DNA from 3 places in the Metaplanococcus flavidus genome. Region 2 is predicted to be linked to each of the others. Evidence: riboswitches for the same ligand, from Rfam matches in the RefSeq annotation. Region 2 holds a riboswitch; each other region holds the start of a gene.
The links. Region 2 has a riboswitch for S-adenosylmethionine ahead of ACFQ1X_RS02270 (5-methyltetrahydropteroyltriglutamate--homocysteine S-methyltransferase). Riboswitches for the same ligand answer to the same signal wherever they lie in the genome.

Region 1 (3,278 bases), on a different contig from region 2:
TAAAGATATTCGGTGTTGGCATTCCTTTGTAGGAAAGCTGTGAACCATCAGTTCCTCCGCGGACAGGGACAATGTGGGGTTCGATGCCGAGCGTCTTCATGGCATTTTCTGCCGCGTCCACGATCTCCATGACAGGTTCGATTTTTTCTCTCATATTGTAATATTGATCTTCAAGTTCAAGAGTGAGCACGTTTGCTCCGAATTGTTCCTGAAGCTTTTGGGCTGTTTGCTGCATATGCGCTTTTTTCGCTTCGAATTTGTCTTTGTCAAAATCCCTGATGATATAGATTAAAGTAGCTTGCTCGACATCACCTTTAAAATTGTTCAGATGAATGAATCCTTCATAGCCTTCCGTCTTTTCAGGAACTTCATTTTCAGGCATAGCGTTCTGGAACTTGATGGCGATGGTCGATGCATTCAACATTTTGTCTTTAGCTGACCCGGGATGGACACTTTTTCCCTGAACAGTCAACTTTCCTATAGCTGCATTGAAGCTTTCATATTGAAGTTCACCAAGAGGGCCGCCGTCCATTGTGTAGGCGTAGTCGGCACCAAATCGCTCAACATCGAATTTATGGGGGCCTCGCCCGATCTCTTCATCCGGAGTGAAAGCGACACGGATTTTACCATGTTCAATTTCCGGATGCTGAATGAGATATTCCATCGCCGTCATGATTTCAGCGACACCGGCTTTATTGTCTGCTCCAAGCAGGGTGGTGCCGTCCGTTGTAATCAGCGTATGGCCGATGTAATTTTGCAGATCCGGGAAATCCTGGACGGTCATTGTAATCGAATCATTCAACGGCACATCTTTGCCATCATAATTGTCTACACGTTTCGGGTTGACGTTCTTGCCGGTAAAGTCGGTAGCTGTATCAACATGGGCAAGAAATCCGATAACTGGAAGCTCTTTGTCGGAAGTGGCCGGCAGTGTGCCGAATAGATAACCATGGGCATCCATATCTACGTCTTCCAAACCGATTTCTTTCATTTCTTTCTCCAATTCCCGCAAAAGATCCCATTGTCCGGGTGTGGACGGGGTTTCCAGGTTCTCGAAATTGGATTGTGTATCGATTTTTGCATAACGGATCAATCGCTCGATTAAAGTTTCAATCATGATTAAAGGCCTCCTGAAATATGTATTGTCCTTATTTTAACATGAATAAAAAGAAATCTGTAAATCTTGTAAGGAATGAAAAAAATGCAGCCCTCAATGGGAGTCTGCAGCTTTTTTTCGCAGTACGGCAGAGACTTTATTTTCAGAGCCATCCCTGATACGGTTGATATTTTCAAGATGTTTCCATAGCGACATTGCCATCAGTGCAAGCGCGATAACATAGGGCCACAAGCCTTCTGCCGGCCAAAACGCGATAATGATGAACATTGCATACAGGGCCAGCACGCCGATTACCAGATAATCTGTGGCAAGTGCAATGGCAATGAGGAGCGCCAGTCCGAGTAATCCGAGTTTCCAGTCCAGCGCAATCATCACGCCAATGACTGCTGCCGTTCCTTTGCCGCCATTAAATTTCATATAAAACGGAAAATTGTGGCCGAGAACTACCCCGGCAGCGATGAAAAAGAGGATCGCCCAAACCGTTTCTGCGGGCAGGCTGCTCGCGCCAAGCAAAAAGCGCATGGCCAGGACTGCGGCAAAACCTTTGGCAATATCAAGAAACGCCACCATTGCCCCGTATTTCCAGCCAAGAACGATTGCGGCATTCGCTGCTCCCGAATTTTTCACACCTGTTGATTTGATATTTTTGCCCGATAAAAGTTGTGCGACAACTGAGCCATGCAGGCAGCCAATTAAATAACCTGAAATAAGTGCGGAAAAAATCCATAAAATCATAGTTTGCCCCTGCCTTTCTTAATATTAAACGTATGAATAAGAAGGAAGTTTCAAAATTATCCGACAACCTCCTTGACAAAATATCGTATCATTATTTATACTTCTCAACAAGATGGAAAACTGAATCTGAATACTCTTATCCAGAGTGGCGGAGGGAATAGGCCCTGCGATGCCCGGCAACCAACAAGCAACCCAGCTTGGAAAGGTGCTAATTCCTACAGACTGGAACGACAGTTTGGCAGATGAGAGGAGGAAACTCCGTATACAGCGGCCCTCTTCTAATTAGAAGGGGGCCTTTTTTCTATTCCCTCGTCTACTTTAAGGACCATCTAATAAAATTTATGGAGGAATAAAAAATGACGAATTTCAAACCAGAGACACTTTTACTTCACGGCGGCCAGCAGCCCGATCCGGAAACAGGCGCACGAGCGGTACCGATCCATAAAACAACTTCCTATGTATTCCGGGATACAGAACATGCACAAAATTTATTCGGGTTGAAAGAAACCGGGAATATCTATTCACGTATTATGAATCCGACAGTGGATGTCTTTGAACAGCGTGTGGCGCTGCTTGAAGGTGGGACGGCTGCAGTCGCATTGTCTTCAGGAATGGCGGCAATCGCCTTTTCGGTTATGAACATCGCAGAAGCCGGAGATGAAGTGGTGGCGGACAGTAATCTTTATGGGGGCACTTATAATTTATTCGCAAAAACTATACCGCGCTACGGCATTACCGTGAAATTCGTCGATGGCACAGATCCCGAAAACTTCCGATCAGCCGTTACCGACAAAACGAAAGTTTTCTTTGGCGAAACTATCGGCAATCCGAGTCTCAATGTTTTTGATGTGGAGCGGGTGGCAGAGATTGCCCATGAATACAATATTCCGTTGTTAATCGACAATACATTCGCTTCGCCTTTTGGCAGCAATCCTATCGCGTTCGGTGCAGATGTGGTCATTCATTCAGCGACCAAATGGATCGGCGGGCACGGTACAGCAATCGGCGGAATTGCCGTGGATGGTGGGAAATTCAATTGGAACCATGAAAGATTTCCGAATTATACGGAGCCTGATGACAGCTATCACGGTATCCGTTATGGAATTGACGCGGAAGGGGCGTCTTTCGCGACAAAATTGCGTGTTCAGCTATTGCGTGATTTCGGACCCTCATTGAGCCCAGACAGTGCACATATTTTCTTGCAGGGCCTGGAAACGCTGCATTTGCGCTTGCCGAGGCACAGCAGCAATGCCGGAATTATCGCCGACTATTTACGCAGCCATCCGCAGGTTGAATGGGTCAATTACATCGGATTCGAAGATCATCCCTCACATGGACTGGCCCAAAAATATCTAAAAGATACTTTTGGTTCAATCGTCAATTTCGGCATCAAAGGCGGAAGGGATGCTGGCAGGAGAGTGATTGA
Region 2 (3,278 bases):
CAACTAAATCAGAACGCATTCTTTTAACGGCCAACAAACCTTCTTTTGCATCACATAATTTATATTCTGCAGGCGTCAAAACACCGCTTAACGAAACAACCAGCATATCCCGAAGGATGTCTGTTTTTACAGAAACAGAGCCTCTGCCTAAAAAATCTTTTTCCCATTGTGTCAATGTCTTGCTGATCTCCGCTTCCAAAGATCCTTTTGTCCATTTGGTATGCTCCATCAACTGTCTCCCCTTATATAGAAAAACGGCATATTTCTATTCCTGCAATAAATGCAGAGATAAAAATATACCGTCTTATCCCACTCTTAACCAATGATTCCCCAAACTTTTTCATCCAATCAATAAGTGACTTATTAACTGCCTGCTCAAGCCTGAAACAGCATCTGGTTACCAGTTTAAATTTTACGGCTATTCTGTTGAAGTAATCATATCTATTCTGTTTTATTTTGTCAACAGCGTACTTTTTATGGTGGCGGACATACTGCAAAGACTGTTTTGGCGGTTATGTGCTTCGGTGGAACTGCTGTTTGACTGCAAGGCGTAGACAGCTATGAATATTGCTGGAAATAAAATCCAGTTGAGTAGCTGTTGTCTTCTCACTATATGGAATGTGGATCGTCGTCTTTTGGCAAATTGGGGAATCGCTGATAAAGCTAAGAAAATCGCTGATAAACCTTTAAAAATCGCTGATAAACTCATGAAAATCGCTGATAAAATGAGAATCGATGATAAAAGGAATAAAATCGACGATAAACCTTCAAAAATCGACGATAAACCCAAAAAAATCGACGATAAACTTCAAAAAATCGACGATAAAACTCCAGACACAAAAAGGAAGGCAAGCACATCTCAGCGCTTGCCTTCCTCATTAATTTCACTCACCAAAAATCTCTTCAGAAACCTCTACAATATATCTCAATTTATCCCATTGCTGCTGCTCGGTGAGTTTATTGCCGTGATGGGTTGATGCGAAACCGCATTGCGGGCTGATGCAGAGCTGCTCTAAAGGCACGTATTGAGCGGCTTCCGCGACACGGGCTTTAATGGAGTCTTTATCTTCGAGCTCACCGTTCTTCGAAGTGAAGAGGCCCAACACAACTCGAGGACCGCCAGCCGGAATGTGCTCGAGTGGCTGGAAGCTGCCGGAGCGTTCGTCGTCGTATTCGAGGAAGAAGCCATCGACTTTTTCTTTGGCGAACAGCGTCGGCGCAATCAGCGCGTAGCTGCCTTCGAATGCCCAGTCGGACTGGTAATTGCCGCGACAGAGGTGAGTTGTCACTGCAAGATCTTCCGGTTTGCCTTCCAGTACGCCATTTGTGACGCGCAACGCCAGATCGATCAGGTAATCGCGGTTATATTTGCCGTCGTTGAACGGAATGCCCGGTGCTGAGAGGCCGGCGATATAGACGTCATCAATTTGCAGATAGCGGACGCCTGCATCATAGAAAGTTTGGAAGGCATCGCGATAAGCCTGGATGACATCTTTCGCATATTCTTCCAGATCAGGATAGATGCTTTCGTTACGGATCCCCTGATTGAAAAACTGGTTCGGGCTCGGGATTGTCAGCTTTGGAATGGCGCGGCCGCCGACAATTTCCTTGAATTCAATAAAATCCTGGACGAAGGGATGATTTTCATTGAATGAAATTTTGCCGATGTTGCGGACGTCGTAAGCTTCCGTCTCGACATTTTTAAATTTATAGCCATGTTCCGGCGTGTATCCTTCAAAGCCGTTGATGTGCGCCATAAAATCGGTGTGCCAGAATGTGCGGCGGAATTCACCATCTGTTACAGCTTTCAGGCCGACTTCGATTTGCTTGTCGACGATTCGTTTAATTTCCGTCGTTTCGATTTCGCGTAATTGTTCTGCAGTGACGGTGCCTTCTTTGGAGTCTTTTCGTGCCTGGTGGATGCTTTCGGGACGCAGCAAGCTGCCGACATGATCTGCTTTGAAAGGTGCTTGTACCGTTGTTTTTGCAGTTTCTGAAATTGGGTTTGTCATGTGAAATTCCGGCTTTCTGTTTTTAGTCTGGTTTGCGATATTCAGCTTGCTCTTGACTTGGACTCCCTTTAACCGAGCTCCTTTTCCAATAGAAAAGAGGCTTTCTTCAACAAAGAAGAAAGCCCCTCAAAAAGGAAAGGTTCTTCTCATCTTCTAGGCTCGCGCCTATTGGAAGTAGCACCTTTGCCTTTCACAGGCAGGTTGCTGAGACATCACAGGGCCAAATCCCTCCGTCTCTCTAGATAAGAAATAGATTATTAAGTTAGTTGTTATTGGTTGTTGTTAACAATAAAACAGTTTTCAGATAAATGCAAGGAGAAATTACGTGAAAACTTCACGCGGGAGTATCTGCTAATAGAAATAATCCGCCTTTAAATAAAGATGATAAGTTTAGCCCAAATAAACCAAAATTGTACCGCTGTCGAGGAAACGAAAATAATAATTCATTGCCATGATGGCTCAAGCCTAAAAAAATATATTCAATTGATTATTTCCCACAGTTTTTCCAGCCGCTCGTAATTGTCCAAACCGATCCTCCTTTTCACTTTTCCGCGTTTGGACTCCATGCCGATTTCGAATTCATCGATCAGCAATAACACGTCATAGATAAATTGCATCGGGAACTGGAGTGATAACAGCACCGGATAAGCAAGATAGGCGCTGACATGTTCATAGCCATAGAAATTATCCAGTTCGATGGGCAGCTTTTTCCTGACATATGCTTTTCCTATGTCATGCAGTAAAATGGCCCAGGAAAGAAGCTCCAGTTCCTCCGGGTCAGGGACTTCTTTTTTGATTTCTTCGATGATTTTCCAATTTTGGTGCAGTAAGGCACGCATTTCTGCAGTTTTTGTCATAAATTTGGTTTCTTCGAAGCTTTGAAAAAATGTTTCACATCCTTCATATGACAAAGCCTTATCCTTGAGCTTTGCAGCGTTTATTTCTGCAAGTGGAGGTTTAGAAAGAAAGCGGATACTATCGAATTTTTCATCTTTCCGTGGCAGTTGGAAAGCACGGATATAGCGTTCAATAATAAGTTCAGGAACGCGGTCAGCATCGCTCCGCCGGCTATTGCGCTTTTTCAGCACATCATAGGGAGTGAGAAACACGATTGCTTCCGTTTCAGGCTGAAATTTTTCAATTCTGTTCAAGACGCTTTTTCTTCTCTTTGAGGCCAGATTTGTTGCATCATAAATAACATTGGTTCCATTTTCCAAGTTAAAGGCGGTCTGCTGGTACATTTCTTCAAATGTATGCCGATAATCG
Region 3 (3,278 bases), on a different contig from region 2:
TTGCCCAAGCCATCATTTTGGAAAATTCTCAGGTTATTACTGTAAATGCCAGTATAGGAGTTTCGCTTTATCCGCAGGATTCATCCAACGCCAATGAACTGATTACATTTGCGGAGACCGCAATGCGAAATGCCAAAATACAAAAAGGAACTTCCAATTCGTTTTTCCATTCTGACATGGGAACTGATTTGGCACGTCGGCTATTGATTGAAAGGGACCTGTCAGGAAATCTCAAAGCAAAAGGTTTCCATTTTGTACTTCAACCTCAAATCAATTGCTCAACCGGTGAAACGGATGGTGTTGAGGTGCTTGCCAGATGGCATCATCCCAAACTGGGTCCACTTTCGCCCTTAGAATTCATCGGCATTGCCGAAGAGACTGGAACAATATCCCATTTAACGAAACATCTTCTGAACGAGGTATTTTCATTTTTAAAATACAATCACAAGTTATATCACGGCGTGCCCAGGACGGCCATCAATATAACCCCGTCACTGCTCACAAGCAGACTGTTCTTTGAAGATTTATTCAGACTTATGGACAAATATCAGATCTCATCTGATTGGATTGAAATTGAGATTACCGAAAGTGAAGAACTTACTGTTTCAGAAGTCACACTGGAAAACTTGCTTGCCTGCAGGGCAAGAGGAATTTCCATTGCACTCGACGATTTTGGAACCGGATTTTCAATGCTGGCCTATTTAATGGATTTTCCGATTGATAAGATCAAATTGGATAAATCTTTTATTTCCAAAATTGGATTCAACCTTAAATCGGAGGCTGTTGTTAAATCTCTCATCCAATTTGTTAAAAATATCGGCTGCAAGCTGGTGGCAGAAGGAGTGGAATCGCAAGCTGAGGCTGCGTTTCTCGAAATGAATGGCTGCCTGATCCATCAGGGATATCTATATGATCGTCCTTTACTTCCTGAGACATTCGTCAAATACTATTTATCCGGCGATGAATATGAGAATTCAAAGTCCGGCTGATACACCCTTTTACTTTTTTAAAATGACCGGAAACCACATATCTACCATTAATTTACTTAATTTTCAAAAAATAATTGAAAATAAACTTCCCGATACTCTTTCAAGGCCTGCAACTATATATCTGAAAAAAATAAAAAGAAAATGATTGACTTCTATCTCAAACAGCAATAAAGTAATCATTACAAATTAAATACGTACATCACTTTCTTATCCAGAGAAACCGAGGGACAGGCCCTTTGACGTTTCGGCAGCGGATTCGCTTTATGCGAAAACTGTGCTAATTCCTGCAAATGCGAGTTTTGCATTTGGAAGATGAGAACGAGATGGTTTCATTCCGAAGCCCTCTTTTTTTCTGTTGGACAAGAAAAAAAGAGGGCTTTTTTCGTTCATTTTTGGAAAGTTAGATCTGTACGCAATAGATTTGTATAGGTATTACAGCTAGAGGAGGCGTACAAATGATTGAATTCAAGAAGGTTACCAAAACTTATCAGTCGGGCAAGGAGGACGTTCACGCATTGAACGGCATTGACCTGACTGTCGAAACCGGAGAGATTTACGGAGTGATTGGCTTCAGCGGAGCCGGTAAAAGCTCGCTGATACGCACCGTGAATCTTCTGGAGCGCCCAAGCAGCGGGCATGTGCTGATAAATGGCAAGGACATTTCGAAGCTATCGGCCAGCGAGATCCGGAAAACAAGGAAAGACATCGGCATGATTTTCCAGCATTTTAATTTGCTGAACTCCAAAACGGTTTTCCATAATATCGCGATGCCGCTGATTCTGGCAAATACACCGAAAAGACAAATAAAGGAACAAGTAAAGGAGCTGCTCGATTTCGTCGGTCTTGCCGATCAGGCAGAGAAGTATCCGGATCAGCTGTCAGGTGGACAGAAACAACGGATCGGCATTGCACGTGCTTTGGCCACCAACCCCTCCGTCCTGCTGTGCGACGAAGCGACATCCGCACTTGATCCGCAGACCACGCAATCGATTCTCGAATTGCTGCGCCGAGTCAACCGCGAATACAACATCACGATCCTGCTGATTACCCATGAGATGGGTGTCATCCGGGAAATCTGTGACAAAGTGGCCGTGCTGGAAGCCGGAAAAGTAATTGAACAGGGAACGGTGTTCGACATATTTACGAACCCGCAGCAGCCGACCACGCAACGGTTCGTCCGCTCGGTCATGAACGATGAACTGCCGGAATCGCTGTTGAAGAAAATCCGGGATCCGAATCAGAACCATACCATCTACCGGATTCAATTTATCGGCGCTTCTGTCGGCCAGCCCCTTATGTCCAGAATTTCCCGGGAATACAATTTGGACCTGAACGTATTATTCGGCAATATTACAGAACTTCAAGGGGAACCCTATGGCAATCTGATTGTGGAATTCAACGGACCTGCCAGGGAAATCCAAAAAGCGTTGGCGGACATTCGCTTAAACGAAGTTCAAGCCGAGGAGGTGCGGAATTATGCTAGTTAGTAACGAACAGATCCTGGAAGCTCTTTGGGAAACACTTTATATGACGGGCGTATCCTTTCTTTTCTCTTTACTCGTCGGTTCTGTACTGGGACTCTTATTGGTAGTTACACGGAAAGGCCATCTGCTGGAAAACGAACCGGTATCGAAAGTGCTGAACGCCTTCATCAATATTTTCCGGTCCGTGCCATTTATCATCCTGATGGTTGCCATCATCCCGGTCACCCGATTAATCGTTGGAACATCCATCGGCACATCAGCGGCTATTGTTCCACTCGTATTTTACGCCGGACCCTATATCGCCCGCCTGATTGAAAACTCCCTGCTTGAAGTTGATGAGGGTGTCATTGAAGCAGCAAAGGCAATGGGTGCATCGCCATTACAGATTATTTTCCGGTTCCTGATACCGGAAGCATTAAGCTCACTCGTTCTCGCTTTGACGATTGCGATTGTCGGCCTGATCGGCGCATCCGCCATGGCAGGAGCAATCGGAGGCGGAGGCCTCGGAGATCTCGCCATCACGTATGGCTATCAACGCTTCGACACACTCGTCATGTTTATTACCGTAGCAATTTTGGTCGTCCTAGTACAAGGCGTCCAGTCCGGCGGCAATCTCTTATCAAGGCAAGTGCGTCGACGTTAACACCAATCTATCCTTATTAGTTGAACTAAAAAAGCAGTATTTATATACCAAATCGGCGTTGAGAGAAATCTCTAAAGATATGGAGCAAAACAGCGAAGACTCCCAGGGGCCAAGCGAAGTGCTGAGATCCACTCGGGCGTAGCACCGAGTTAGCTCAGCGCG

Region 1: it holds a riboswitch for S-adenosylmethionine, as region 2 does, so the genes downstream of both, ACFQ1X_RS00575 (O-acetylhomoserine aminocarboxypropyltransferase/cysteine synthase family protein) here and ACFQ1X_RS02270 (5-methyltetrahydropteroyltriglutamate--homocysteine S-methyltransferase) in region 2, are expected to answer to the same signal.
Region 3: it holds a riboswitch for S-adenosylmethionine, as region 2 does, so the genes downstream of both, ACFQ1X_RS14375 (methionine ABC transporter ATP-binding protein) here and ACFQ1X_RS02270 (5-methyltetrahydropteroyltriglutamate--homocysteine S-methyltransferase) in region 2, are expected to answer to the same signal.

Annotation. Positions count from the first base shown of each region.
Region 1 is NZ_JBHTKI010000002.1:38,582-41,859, reverse strand. It holds gene pepT (peptidase T) at 1-1,117, opposite strand, end outside; gene ACFQ1X_RS00580 (glycerol-3-phosphate acyltransferase) at 1,211-1,852, opposite strand; SAM riboswitch class I at 1,986-2,101, shown strand; gene ACFQ1X_RS00575 (O-acetylhomoserine aminocarboxypropyltransferase/cysteine synthase family protein) at 2,209-3,278, shown strand, end outside.
Region 2 is NZ_JBHTKI010000003.1:199,394-202,671, forward strand. It holds gene ACFQ1X_RS02260 (DUF2294 domain-containing protein) at 1-229, opposite strand, end outside; gene ACFQ1X_RS02265 (hypothetical protein) at 561-977, shown strand; gene ACFQ1X_RS02270 (5-methyltetrahydropteroyltriglutamate--homocysteine S-methyltransferase) at 885-2,012, opposite strand; SAM riboswitch class I at 2,156-2,261, opposite strand; gene ACFQ1X_RS02275 (AAA family ATPase) at 2,492-3,278, opposite strand, start outside.
Region 3 is NZ_JBHTKI010000022.1:180,495-183,772, forward strand. It holds gene ACFQ1X_RS14370 (putative bifunctional diguanylate cyclase/phosphodiesterase) at 1-989, shown strand, start outside; SAM riboswitch class I at 1,194-1,308, shown strand; gene ACFQ1X_RS14375 (methionine ABC transporter ATP-binding protein) at 1,445-2,476, shown strand; gene ACFQ1X_RS14380 (methionine ABC transporter permease) at 2,466-3,116, shown strand.